DNA from 4 places in the Streptomyces sp. NPDC040589 genome. Region 2 is predicted to be linked to each of the others. Evidence: riboswitches for the same ligand, from Rfam matches in the RefSeq annotation. Region 2 holds a riboswitch; each other region holds the start of a gene.

Region 1 (3,261 bases), on a different contig from region 2:
ATCTGGTGGGTGTTGTCCACGTTGGGCAGCCCGGTGCCGATGTCCAGGAACTGGCGGATGCCCTCTTCGGCGGCGAGATGGCGGACGGCGCGGGCGAGGAAGTAGCGGGCGGCGCGGGCCCCGGTCTCGATACCGGGGAAGATCTCACGGAACGCGTCACCGGCCACACGGTCGACTTCGTAGTTGTCCTTCCCGCCCAGCCAGTAGTTCCAGATCCGGGCCGAGTGCGGAACCGAGGTATCGATCTTGGAGAGCGGCTCCTGCTCGGAGTTCTCCACCTGATCAGTCATGGACGCTCCTGCGTGTGGTCGTGGAGCTTCACGTTAACCGTTTTGCCTCACGGACAGGATCAACTCCTCGGCCGCGTCCAGCAGTTCAACCTCTCCACGCGTCATGGTCGGACTTGCGGCCCGGCGGCGCAGGGCCTCCGTCAGGGCGGGCCGGGTGAGCGGGGACGGGTCGGCGAGGAAGGCGGCCAGCATGGCGCGGGCGGGGGTGGCGAGCGAGTCGTCGGAGACGGCGGCCTGGGCGAGGATCACCGCCGTGGCGGCCCGGTCCAGGCCCGGGTCGCCCTCCTCCGTGTTGGACCAGTCGATGACGCGAGGCCCCTCGGGCGTGAGCATCACGTTCTCCGGGTGGAGGTCCAGATGGAGGACGCGGACCGCCGGGTCGGCCGAGCGCAGGGCGGGAAGGGCGTGGAGGTCGCGCAGCAGCCGGGCCAGGATCGAGCCGGCCTCCGTGACGTCCAGCGTGCCCGCCAGGCAGGCCTGGAGCATGGTCGGGCCGGAGAGCCGTTCCATCACCAGGTCGGTGCGCGAGCCGGTCGGGCAGACCCGGGGCACCGGATAGCCGTGGGCCCGCACATGCTCCATCACCGCGCCCTCGGCAGCGGCGTCACCCCCGCCCTCCCGTTCCCGCCGCAGCACCCACCCCTCGTCGATCTCGTACACATCGGCGCGGCGGCCCGAGCCGAGGAGTCTTCCCGGTGGTGTGGTCGGCATGGGGCGAAGCTACCCGGCAAGCACAGCACCCTCAGCCCGTTTTCCTACGTGCGGGTACAGTGAGCGGGTCGTCATCACACCGTACAGGGAGAAGCCGGTGCAATTCCGGCGCTGACCCGCAACCGTGAACCGCCCTGCCAGGCGGGAGCCGGATCGCCCCGTACGGATCGTGACCGGCTCACGTGCCCGGCACCTGCCGGTGCACGGCACCGTCGAGGTATACGGAGCCGAGCCGCCGGGGTGTCCCGTGCTGCCCGGCTCCCTCACAGGGAGAGGCACCCGCCGATCATGAACGTCCGCCGCAGCGCAGCGGTCCTGGCCGCCGTCACCGTGATCGGCGCCGCCACGCCGGCCGCCGCCGCTCCGTCCCCTTCGCCGTCCCAGGCGTTCCCCTCCGCCCTGTACGGAGACAAGGACCCCAGGTTCGACGGCGTCTGGCGCCAGTCGCTCGCCCTGCTGGCCCAGGACACGGTGGGTGAGAAGCCGGCCGCCAAGTCCGTGGAGTGGCTGGTCCGGCAGCAGTGCGAGGACGGCGGGTTCGCCGCGTACCGCCCGGACCCCGCCGCCGCGTGCGACGCCAAGACCATGCTCGACACCAACGCCACGTCCGCCGCCGTCCAGGCCCTCTCCGCGCTCGGCGGACAGGACGCCGTCGCCGACAAGGCCGTCGGCTGGCTGAAGTCCGTCCAGAACGAGGACGGCGGCTGGGGCTACGCGCCCGGCGGCGCCAGCGACACCAACTCGACGTCCGTCGTCATCGGCGCGCTGACCGCCGCGGGCGAGAAGCCGGACCAGGTCGACAAGGGCGGAAAGTCGCCCTACGACGCCCTGCTGAAGCTCGCCCTCCCCTGCGGCGGGGACGACGACGGCGCCTTCGCGTTCCAGCCCGACAAGAAGGGCGAGCTGACCGCCAACGCGGACGCCACGGCGGCCGGTGTCCTCGGCGCCCTGGGCAAGGGCATGGTGGTGGAGGCAGGCAAGAAGTCCGACGCCACGTGCGCGAACCCCTCCACGCCACAGCAGGCCGCCGGCAACGGAGCCGCGTACCTCACGCAGACCCTCGCCGAGGACGACAACCACCTCACGTCCGCCCTCGCCGGCTCGGACCCCCAGCCCGACCACGGCAACACCGCCGACGCGGTCGTGGCACTCGCCGCGCAGGGCGAGACCGCGCAGGCCGAGAAGTCCGTGCGGTGGCTGGAGAAGAACTCCGCCGGCTGGGCCGGGCAGGGCGGCCCCGCCGCCTACGCCCAGCTGATCTTCGCCGCGCACGCGACGGGCGCGAACCCGCGTGACTTCGGCGGCACGGACCTGGTGAAGCAGCTCAACGCGACGGGCCCGGCCCCGCAGGCCCCCGAACAGCCCTCGGCGACCGACGAGAAGGACGACTCGGAGTCGGGCTTCTTCGGCGTCTGGTGGTACGTCGGGGTCTGCCTCGTCGCCGGCATAGGCATCGGCTTCCTCTTCACCGGCCGCAGGAAGAGGCAGCAGTCGTGATCCGCCGGGCCGTTCTCCTCCTCCTGGCCTCGCTCCTGCTGATCGCGGGCGCGGGCCAGGCCCAGGCCGCCGGCTACCGGTACTGGTCGTTCTGGGACCGCGAAGGCGACCGCTGGGTCTACGCCACCCAGGGCCCGTCCATGGCCCGCCCCTCGGACGGCGACGTCCAGGGCTTCCGCTTCGCGGTGAGCGAGGACTCCTCCGAGGCGGCCCGGCCGCGCGGCACAGCCGACTTCGGCACCATCTGCGCGAAGACCCCCGCGCGGGACGGCGAGAAGCGCGTGGCGCTCGTCATCGACCCCGGCACGAAGGCGGACGCCCCCCAGGGCGAGACCCCGCCCCCCGCCCGGACGGCCTGCGCCCGGGTCTCCCCCGACGCGACCACGGCTCAGGCCCTCGCGACGGTCGCCAAGCCCCTGCGCTACGACACGAACGCCCTGCTGTGCGCGATCGCGGGGTATCCGGAGAAGGGCTGCGGAGAGCAGGTGTCCGGCTCCCGGAAGTCGTCATCGGCGGCGAAGAAGGACACGTCCGACGACAACGGCCCGTCCCTGGGCCTGCTGGCGGGCATCGCCGTGGTGACGGCACTGGGGGCGGCGGCGATCTGGCAGGTACGGCGGCGTGACCAGGCTTAGCAGCGCGGACCGGCTCAGCGACGCGCCCTCCCACCCCCCGCGCCGGCCCCGGGCCCCTCTGCACCCCGGCGCCTGGTGGCTCTGGTCCCTCTCCCTCGGCACCGCGGCCACCCGCACCACCAACCCCC
Region 2 (3,261 bases):
GCCGAGCGGGTGGCCGATCTCGCCGCGCAGGCCGCCGCCGGGCTCGCCGCCGCACACGCGCAGGGCATCGTCCACCGTGACGTCAAACCCGCCAACCTCCTGCTGGACGCCCACGGCACCCTGAAGATCGGCGACTTCGGCATCGCCCGCTTCCTCGACGATCCCGGCGCCGCGCTCACCGCCACCGGCCAGATCGTCGGTACCGGCCTCTACCTCGCGCCCGAACGCGCCCTGGGCCAGCCCGCCGGTCCCGCCTCCGACATGTACTCCCTGGGGTGTCTGCTCTACCAACTCCTCAGCGGACGGCCGCCGTTCCAGGCCGACACCGCCGTCGCGCTCCTCCACCAGCACCTCGATTCCGCACCCGTACCGCCCCGCGAGCTCGGTGTCGCCGGACTCCCGCCGGCCTTCGAGAACTACCTGCTCGGCCTGCTCGCCAAGCAGCCCGAGGACCGGCCCACCGCCCAGCGGACCGCCGAGTGGTTCGCCGGCGGTGCCTGGCGAGGACTGCCCGAGCCGCTGCCGGAGGCCGCGCCCCCGGTGACGTCCGCCACGCCGAGGCCGTATCCGGCCACCGAGACCCGCGACCCGGCCACGTACGCGCTGCCCGGCGCCCCGGGTCTGCGCACCGGCCGCACGCCCCAGGCCGGTCGTTCGCGTCGCGCCGCACCCCGGGGCGGCAACGACAACCGGCGCAGAGCGGCGGCGACGGTCGCCGCGGCGGCGCTCTTCGCCGCCGCGATGCTCGCCGGCATGCTGTGGTTCTCGCCCGACGACACCGCGACGCAGGGCACGGAACCCGACGCGTCCCCCTCCGCGAGCAGCCCCGCCGCCACGCCGTCCGCCGGCTCCGCCTCGCCCCTTTCCTCCGCTCCGGGGGCGGACACGGCTCCGGACGCCACTGCTCCGGCCGTCGGCACAGTGGCCGATATCACCCCGTCCACCACCGCGCCTCCTCCCCCGACCCCCGTCGAAGAGACGCCCAGCCCCACGACTCCGGCGCAGGAGACGGCCGACCCGCCGCGAATGGCGGACAAACCCCAGCAGGAGAAGCCCCGTCAGACCTGGGAGAACGGCGACGACGATGACGACGGGGGCGACGACTGAGCGGCCCTGCGCCGGTGTGCGAGCGGTCGCCCCCTCGCGCGCCCCCTCGGGTGGCTTGTCATCGTCCTTATCTCGGCATTACTGTCACCACGCCTTGGTGAACGGGAAAGCCGGTGTGATGCCGGTGCGGCCCTCGCCACTGTGAATCGGGAAGTCCGGCTCCGGCCCTCACGGGCAGCCACTGGGTCCTTGTGACCCGGGAAGGCGGAGTACGGGCGGTGGTACCCGTAAGCCAGGAGACCGGCCAAGGCGCGTCAACCATCCACGAGGTGCTGGAGAGGGTCTGCTGAGCCATGCACATAGCCGAGGGATTTCTGCCGCCGGCACACGCGGTCGCCTGGGGCGTCGCGTCGGCGCCGTTCGTCGTCCACGGGGTCCGGTCGCTCACCCGTGAAGTGCGCGAGCACCCAGAGAGCACCCTGCTCCTCGGTGCCTCCGGTGCCTTCACGTTCGTCCTGTCCGCTCTGAAACTGCCGTCGGTCACCGGCAGTTGCTCCCACCCCACCGGAACGGGCCTGGGAGCCATCCTCTTCCGGCCACCCATCATGGCGGTGCTGGGCACCATCACCCTGCTCTTCCAGGCGCTGCTGCTCGCACACGGCGGTCTGACCACGCTCGGCGCCAACGTGTTCTCCATGGCGATCGTCGGGCCCTGGGCCGGATACGCCGTGTACAAACTGCTGCGGCGGTACGACGTGCCGCTGATGGTCGCGGTCTTCTTCGGGGCGTTCTTCGCCGACCTGTCCACGTACTGCGTCACCAGCGTGCAGCTGGCGCTCGCCTTCCCCGACCCGGGCAGCGGATTCGTGGGCGCGCTCGGAAAGTTCGGCACCATCTTCGCCGTCACCCAGATCCCGCTCGCGGTCAGCGAGGGGCTGCTGACGGTGCTCGTGATGCGGCTGCTGGTGCAGTCCAGCAAGGGCGAACTGACCCGGCTGGGCGTACTCCTCGCCAAGAAGCAGTCCGTGACCGAGACCGAGGCGGCGGCCCGATGAAGAAGAACACGAAGATCAACCTCCTGCTGCTGCTCGCGGTGGTAGCGCTCGCCGTACTGCCGCTCGCGCTCGGCCTCGGCGACCACAAGGAGGAGCCGTTCACGGGCGCCGACGGTGAGGCGGAGACGGCGATCACCGAGATCGAGCCGGACTACAAGCCCTGGTTCTCGCCGCTGTACGAACCGCCGTCCGGTGAGATCGAGTCGGCCCTGTTCTCCCTCCAGGCCGCGCTCGGCGCCGGTGTCCTCGCCTACTACTTCGGTCTGCGCCGGGGCCGGCGGCAGGGTGAGCGGCAGGCGCGGGAGCGCGATGCCGAGGAGTCCACGGCCGAAAGGGCCTGAGCCGTGCTGCCGATCGACGCGGCGGCGCACAGCAGTCGCTGGCGCCGCCGCCATCCCGTGGACAAGGCCGTGCTCGGTCTGGGACTCACCGTGCTGGCCATCTCGCTGCCGCCCTGGCCGGGCGCGGCCCTGGTGCTCGTGACAGCCGTGTCCGTGCTGTTGGGGCCGGCCGGGGTGCCCGGCCGCCGGCTGTGGCGGGCCTACCGCGTGCCGCTGGGCTTCTGCGTGACCGGCGCGGTCACGCTGCTCGTGCAGGTCGGCGGGCCGGAGGGCTTCGTCTCCCTCGCGGACGACGGGCCCCTGCGGGCCGGGGAGTTGCTGCTGCGCACCTCGGCGGCCTCCCTGGGGGTGCTGCTGTTCGCCTTCACCACACCCATGTCCGATCTGCTGCCGCGCCTGGTCCGGGCCGGCGTCCCGGCGCCGGTCGTCGATGTCGCGCTCGTGACGTACCGCATGAGCTTTCTGCTGCTGGACTCCGTGCGCCGGATCCGCGACGCGCAGGCCGCCCGGCTCGGGCACACCACGCGGGCCGCCGCCTGGCGTTCGCTGGGCGGACTCGGCGCCACCGCGTTCGTCCGGGCCTTCGACCGGGCGGCCCGCCTCCAGGCCGGGCTCGCCGGGCGCGGCTACGACGGGACCCTGCGGGTCCTGGTGCCCGAGGCCCGCGTCTCCGTCCGCTTCACGGTCGCCAGTTGTGCGCTCCTCGCGGCACTGGCCGTCCTCACCTTCGTACTGGAAAGGCCGCTGACATGAGCGAGCCCGCCCTCGTCGCCCTGCGGGGCGCGTCCTTCGCCTACGAGGACGGCCCGGCCGTGCTC
Region 3 (3,261 bases), on a different contig from region 2:
CGTCGGTACGGCGGCTGACCCGGTCGGCCCGGAGCCCGGCCCGCACCGGCGTTTCCGTCTCACTGGCCTGTGTCCCGGTCACCGCACCCTCCGTGTCCGGTAGAGCACCGCCACGAACGCCGGCACCCCGATCAGCGATGTCACGACCCCCACCGGCACCTCCTGCGGATCCAGGACCGTACGGGCCAGGGTGTCGACCCAGACCAGGAACACCGCACCGGCGAGGGCGGTGATCGGCAGCAGCCGGGCGTGCCCGGGGCCGGCAAGCGCCCGGGCGGCGTGCGGCAGGACCAGCCCGACGAAGCCGATCGCCCCGGCGGAGCTGACCAGCGCGGCCGTGAGCAGGGCGGTCACGCACAGCAGTACCAGGCGGGTGCGGGCCACGGACACCCCGAGCGCGGCCGCCGCGTCCTGCCCGAAGGCGAAGGCATCGAGGGTACGGGCGTACGACAGGCACACCACCAGCGCCACGGCCAGGACGGCGAAGCACAGCCACACGTCGGTCCAGCCGGCCCCGCCGAGCGAGCCCAGGAGCCAGAACAGCACGCCCCGGGTCGTCTCGGCGTCGGCGGCGGTCAGCACGACGAAGGAGGTGAGCGCGGAGAAGAGCTGCATGGCGGCGACGCCCGCGAGGACGACCCGGTCGGTGGTGTCGCCGAGGGTGTGACTGAGCAGCAGGACCAGCGCGAAGGAGACCAGGGCGCCGAGGAACGCGCCCGCGGACACCGAGACGGCACCGCCGCCCACGCCCAGCACGACGATGACGACCGCGCCGGTGGAGGCGCCCGAGGACACCCCGAGCACGAACGGATCGGCGAGCGGATTGCGCAGCAGCGACTGCATCACCGCCCCGCACACGGCGAGTCCCGCCCCGCACACGGCCGCGAGCAGGGTGCGCGGCAGCCGCAGCTGCCAGACGATCCCGTCCCGGATCGGCGTCAGGTCGGAGCTGCCGAGCCCCAGGTGGGACGCGACGACGGACCACACGTCCCCGACCCTGATATCGGCCGGTCCGATGGTGATCGCCAGGGCCACGGAGACCACCAGCAGCAAGGCGCCCCCGAAGGCGAGCGCCGGTCCGCGTACGGTCACTTCACGAGCCCGAACTCACGCAGTCCGGCCGCGACCTTCTCCACGCCCTCGACGGTGCGGATGGTCGGGTTCATGGCCTGCCCGCTGAGCAGCACGTACCGCTTGTGCTTGACGGCGTCCATGTTCTTGGTGACCGGGTTGGACTCCAGGAAGGCGATCTTCCGCTTCGCCGACTCGGCGGTCTCCGAGTCGCGGGTCAGATCGCCGATGACGAGGACGTCGGGGTTGCGGTCGGCGACGGTCTCCCAGTTGACCTGCGGCCATTCCTCGTGGGTGTCGTCGAAGACGTTCTTCGCGCCGAGGGCGCGGGTCATGATGCCGGGCGCTCCGCAGCAGCCGGCCAGGTAGGGCGACTCGGAGTTGGCGAACCAGTACAGAAGGGAGACGTCGGAGGCGTCGACGCCCCGCGTGGCCTTCTTCATCCGCTGCTGGAGGGAGGCCACGAGCTTGTCGCCGCGATCCTTCACTCCGAACACGGTCGCGAGGTCCCGCACCTCGCCGTAGACGGCGTCGATGCCCAGCGCCTTGTCGCGCTTGCCGTCGCCGCCGCCCGAGTTGTCCTTGCCGGCGCAGTCGGACGGGGAGACGTACGTGGGCACGCCGAGCTTCTCGAACTGGTCGCGGGTGGCGACCCCGCCCTTGCCGAGGGTGGAGACGAAGGACGCGGCGACGAAATCGGGGTCGGAGTCCAGGACCCGTTCGAAGGAGGGGTTGTTCTCGGCGATGCGCGGCACCTTCGCGTTGGCCTTCTCCAGCCCCTTCATCACGGGGTCGGTCCAGGTGGCCGTGCCGGCTATTCGGTCGGCGAGACCGAGGGAGAGCAGGATCTCGGTGGTGCCCTGGTTGAGGGAGACGGCGTGCCGGGGCGCCTTGTCGACCCGGACCTTCCGGCCGCAGTTGTCGAGGGTGGCGGACGCCTTGACCGTGGGGGTCTTCGAGCCTCCGCAGCCGGTCATGATCAGGGAGCAGGCCGCGAGCAGGACGGCGGCACGGGCGGGTCGGGCGAGGGGCAAGGAAACCAGTCCTCAGACGTCGAGGGCCCGATCGCGGAGCCCGGTCGTACGGTGCTCCCCCACCGCCGGCCGGCCGCGGGGGCCGCCAGCAGGTCTTCGGACTCGGGTTCACCCGGTGCGGGGCGCCTTCCCGTACGGCATCCAGCCGTACAGTGGCCGCGGCCCCGCCCGTCCCCCTCACCGCTGCGCGTCAGTTCCGGATTCGCACCGGATTCCCTGACCCACGTACATGGGTTCGACTGGCCTCGGCAAGCTATCACGGTGGGCGTCGGGGAATCACCGCGCACTCTGCGTCGTTGCCCGGACAGCAGCTCTTCCGCGACTCCCGAGGAGGCCGCCGGTGTACGGCGACGACGCAACGCTCCGCAGGATCCTCACCGAGCTCGGCGACACCTGGGCCGTGGTGGGCCTGTCGTCGAACCGGCAGCGCGCGGCGTACGGCGTCGCCGCCGTGCTCCAGCGGTACGGCAAGCGCGTCGTGCCCGTGCACCCCAAGGCGGAGACCGTGCACGGCGAGCAGGGGTACGCGAGCCTGGCGGACATCCCCTTCGACGTGGACGTCGTGGACGTGTTCGTGAACAGCGACCTCGCCGGAGCGGTCGCGGACGAGGCGGTCGCCAAGGGCGCGGGGGCGGTGTGGTTCCAGCTCGGCGTCGTCGACGAGGCGGCGTACGACCGCACCCGGGCCGCGGGCCTGGAGATGGTGATGGACCGCTGCCCGGCGATCGAGATCCCGCGGGTGGGGTGACGGTCACAGCCGACGCGCCCGCTCCATAATGAGCGCATGACCCCCGCCTCCCCGCCCGCGGACTCAGGTTCCCCCCGACGTTTCCCGGTCGTCGTCGTGGGCGCGGGTCCCGCCGGGCTGACGATCGGCAACATCCTGCGGGCCGCCTCCGTGGACTGCCTGGTGCTGGAGACCGAGACCCGGGAGTTCGTCGAACAGCGGCCCAGGGCCGGGATCATCGAGGAGTGGGCCGTACGGGGCCTGGAGAAGCGGGGCCTCGCCCGGAACCTGCTGGACCGCGCCGAGCTGCACAGCGCGTGCGAGTTCCGCTTCGACGGGGAGCGGTACCGGTTCCACTACGGCGAGATGACGGGCAGTCATCACTTCGTCTACCCGCAGCCGCTGCTGGTGACGGACCTGGTGCGCGAG
Region 4 (3,261 bases), 990 kb from region 2:
ACACCGGCACCCTCGACTCCATCGAACCGAAGTTCAGCTGGCTCGATCCCTTCGGAGCGGGCGGGGCGTCCCTGACCGCCGCCCTGCTGCTGGGCGTGTTCATCTACTGGGGGTGGGAGTCGGCGGTCAACCTCACCGAGGAGACCGAGGACTCCGCCACCGCCCCGGGCAAGGCGGCCGTGTGGTCGACGGTGCTGCTCCTGGTGACCTACCTCGCGGTCGCGTTCGCGGTCGTGGGGTACGCCGGAACGGCCTATCTGGCCGAGAACGCGGCGGAGGAGGAGTTCATCTTCGCGCTGCTCGCCGAAGAGGCGATGGGCGGCTGGGACTGGGTCGTGCTGCTGGCGGTCTCGACGTCCGCGCTCGCGTCCACGCAGACGACGATCATCCCGGCGTCGCGCACGGGCCTGTCGATGGCCCGCCGGCACGCGCTGCCCGCGCACTTCGGCCGTATCAACCCCCGGTTCCGCACCCCCGACGTGAGCACCTGGTGGGTCGCCGGCATCGCCATCGTCTGGTATCTCGTCCTCTACCAACTCAGCGAGAACGCCCTGTTCGACTCGCTGACCGCGCTGTCCCTGCTGATCGCGTTCTACTACGCGCTCACGGGTGTCGCCTGTGCGGTCTACTACCGCCGCCAGCTGACCCGCAGTGCCCGCAACTTCTTCCTGATCGGGCTCGGCCCCCTGATCGGTGCCGGATTGCTGGCCTGGCTGCTGGTGGAATCCGTGGCGGACATGTCCGACCCCGCCAACTCCTACAGCGGCGTCTCGTGGTTCGGGCTCGGTCCCCCGCTGGTCATCGGGATCGGCATCATCATCACGGGCGTGATCCTCATGGTCGTGTGGCGGCTGATGGCCCCCGTCTTCTGGTCGGAACACCCCAGCGTGGTCGACCCCGACCTCGTCCCCGGCAAGCACGGCAAGGAGTCCTGAGATGTCGGTGGTCCTCGGCTACGACGAGTCCCCGGGCGCCCTGCGCGCGCTGCGGGTCGCGATCGAGGTGGCGGCGGCGTACGGCGAACCGCTGGTGATCGTCTACGGCGCCGCCGCTCCGGGCGTCACGGGCGACGAGTACGCGGCCCACCACGCGGCCGTGCGCGAGGCCGGGAACACCGCGCTCGCTCACGCGGTCCATGCCGCCGACGAGGCGGGCGTGCCCAGCGCCGTCGAGGTCATCGACCAGCGGCCCGCGCAGGCGCTGATCGACGCGGCGGCACGCCATGACGGCCGGGTGATCGTGGTGGGCACCTGGGGCGAGAGCCCGGTGCGCGGGGCCCTGCTGGGCTCGACCCCCCACAAACTGCTGCACCTGTCGAACGTCCCCGTTCTGTGCGTGCCGGCCGAGGAGTCCTGAGGCCCCGCCCCTGGTCAGGAACTGCCCGCGCGCCGTTTCGCGAGCGGGCTGAAGGCGTACAGGTCGAGGATGTCGGGCAGGGGGGCGACGCCGGGGCCGCCCTCGCGGACCCAGGAGACGATGTCCTCGGTCGCGGCCGGGTCGTTGACCAGACCGAACCACACCGGCCGGGCCCCGGCGGCCCGGCCCGCGGCGGACGGCTGTACGACGATGACGTTGGCCTGGTCGCAGACGTCGAGGCACTCGGAGACCCGCACGGGCGCCGCCTCGCGCAGCCGCTCGGTCTGGGCCGCGTGGTCGACGCCGGTCACCTTGCCGGTGCCGCAGCAGCAGTCCCGGCACACGACGACGCGGCACGGAACCCCTCCGGCCGGGGTTGCGGACATGCCGCACCCTTCCTCTCTCCGGGGAGATCCGCCCCGGTGGTTCGTCGAGGAGGCGACCGCGTGAGTCTCCTGGCTCCCGGGCCGATGCCGGTCACAGTGGCGGGACCGCGCCGGATTCACACCGGCTTCCTCGTTCCGCCGTCGCCATGTCGCCGGCCATCATTCCATGCGGCCGGTACGCGGGTTCAGTCCGTCTCGTGAGCGTGCGGCTCGCGTCGACGGCGCCGGCGTCCGGTCACTGCCCGTACGGTTCCCGGCCCGCACGGTCGCGGCGGTAGTGCAGGGGTACATCCGCGCACGGGCGCTCCCCAGGTCACGTTCCCTCCCTGAGCGGGTTGGGCAGCGGCAGATAGCGGGCGTCGGCGCCGTCCGCGCCCGTCCAGCGCAGCAGGAGGTTCGTCTTGGCGGGGAGGGTGGGCGAGGTGAGCAGGGCGGGGATCTCGGGCAGGTCGTGGCGGGCGAGTTCGCGGCGGGCGGCGGGCCAGGGGTCGAGGCCGGGGTGGCGTTCGGCGAGGGCGCCCGCGATCTCGGTGAGGTGGTTGACGACCAGGCAGTACACCAGCCGCTCCCAGCCGGCCTCCCGGGAGACGTCCGGCAGCAGTTTCACGCCCTCGGCGTCCCGGTACAGCGCCTGCACGGGCAGGCCGTCGGCGTCCACGGCGACCAGCGTGTTCTGCAGATGAGCCTCGATGACGACGCCGTGCCGGGCGAAGGCCTCCAGGGCCGGGGGCACCACCTGCGCCAGATACGCCGCCCACCACGCCTCGGGGTCGGCGGCGCGGTCGAGCGGGCTGCCGTCGAAGCCCTCGACGAGTCCGGCGGCGAGCAGCGGGGTCGCGCCGGGCACCAGGTGGCCGGCGAAGCCGTCGCGGACGAGGACGGCCAGGGCCTCGAAGGCGAAGTCGGCGGTGCGGTACCCGCGGTCGCCGAGCCAGGCCGGGGGGCCGTCGAGCGTGCCGAAGTCGTCGAAGGCGGCGCACACGGCCGCGTCGGTCCTGCGTAGGGCGAGCAGGTCGTGGCGCCACAGCCTGCGGATGTCGTTGGTGATGCGCACGTCCAGGCTGAACTTCAGGAAGAGGTCGTGCCCGGGTGCGTAGAGCGTGCGGATCGCGGCGGTGGGCCAGGTGTCGAAGGCGGTCGTGCCGAGCCGGACCAGCCTCCCGTCCGCGAAGGCGGCGGCGAGCTCCGCGCCCGCCAGGTCCAGTTGCCAGGGGTGGGCCGGGAGCAACCGGTAGCCGGGCGGGGCGGTGCCGAGGGCGTCGAGGGCCGAGGTGTCGCCCTCCTCGACGACGCGGTCCTCGCGCAGCCCGAGCAGGGTCAGCGGGAAGCGGGCGTACGCCTCGGGCGCGTACGGCAGCCAGCCCGCGGCCGGGCCGCCGCCGCGCGCCTTGGGGGCCGGGTGGTGGGTGTGGCCGGTGAGCAGGCACTGCTCGGAGCGCAGGTAGGGGGCGTCGGGCGGGGTCGCGCGGTCGCGGGCCTCCAGCAGGGCGGCCACGGCGTCCCTGCTGTCGAGCATCTC

Evidence for each region. A riboswitch is a leader RNA that binds a small molecule or an ion and turns the genes downstream of it on or off. The one in region 2 is predicted to bind cobalamin.
Region 1: another riboswitch for cobalamin. It lies ahead of ACZ58V_RS16825 (prenyltransferase/squalene oxidase repeat-containing protein); the one in region 2 lies ahead of ACZ58V_RS07800 (energy-coupling factor ABC transporter permease).
Region 3: another riboswitch for cobalamin. It lies ahead of ACZ58V_RS18255 (ABC transporter substrate-binding protein); the one in region 2 lies ahead of ACZ58V_RS07800 (energy-coupling factor ABC transporter permease).
Region 4: another riboswitch for cobalamin. It lies ahead of ACZ58V_RS12245 ((2Fe-2S) ferredoxin domain-containing protein); the one in region 2 lies ahead of ACZ58V_RS07800 (energy-coupling factor ABC transporter permease).

Annotation. Positions count from the first base shown of each region.
Region 1 covers NZ_JBVIWP010000003.1:957,898-961,158, reverse strand. Annotated here, with positions in the region: gene ACZ58V_RS16835 (SAM-dependent methyltransferase) at 1-290, opposite strand, end outside; gene ACZ58V_RS16830 (phosphotransferase) at 324-1,001, opposite strand; cobalamin riboswitch at 1,037-1,177, shown strand; gene ACZ58V_RS16825 (prenyltransferase/squalene oxidase repeat-containing protein) at 1,290-2,498, shown strand; gene ACZ58V_RS16820 (SCO2322 family protein) at 2,495-3,133, shown strand; gene ACZ58V_RS16815 (energy-coupling factor transporter transmembrane component T) at 3,120-3,261, shown strand, end outside.
Region 2 covers NZ_JBVIWP010000002.1:175,179-178,439, forward strand. Annotated here, with positions in the region: gene ACZ58V_RS07795 (serine/threonine-protein kinase) at 1-1,107, shown strand, start outside; cobalamin riboswitch at 1,186-1,370, shown strand; gene ACZ58V_RS07800 (energy-coupling factor ABC transporter permease) at 1,401-2,102, shown strand; gene ACZ58V_RS07805 (energy-coupling factor ABC transporter substrate-binding protein) at 2,099-2,443, shown strand; gene cbiQ (cobalt ECF transporter T component CbiQ) at 2,447-3,196, shown strand; gene ACZ58V_RS07815 (energy-coupling factor ABC transporter ATP-binding protein) at 3,193-3,261, shown strand, end outside.
Region 3 covers NZ_JBVIWP010000004.1:76,977-80,237, reverse strand. Annotated here, with positions in the region: gene ACZ58V_RS18265 (ABC transporter ATP-binding protein) at 1-82, opposite strand, end outside; gene ACZ58V_RS18260 (FecCD family ABC transporter permease) at 79-1,092, opposite strand; gene ACZ58V_RS18255 (ABC transporter substrate-binding protein) at 1,089-2,048, opposite strand; cobalamin riboswitch at 2,176-2,364, opposite strand; gene ACZ58V_RS18250 (CoA-binding protein) at 2,446-2,853, shown strand; gene ACZ58V_RS18245 (4-hydroxybenzoate 3-monooxygenase) at 2,890-3,261, shown strand, end outside.
Region 4 covers NZ_JBVIWP010000002.1:1,166,729-1,169,989, forward strand. Annotated here, with positions in the region: gene ACZ58V_RS12235 (APC family permease) at 1-935, shown strand, start outside; gene ACZ58V_RS12240 (universal stress protein) at 937-1,356, shown strand; gene ACZ58V_RS12245 ((2Fe-2S) ferredoxin domain-containing protein) at 1,371-1,742, opposite strand; cobalamin riboswitch at 1,789-1,912, opposite strand; gene ACZ58V_RS12250 (IucA/IucC family protein) at 2,056-3,261, opposite strand, start outside.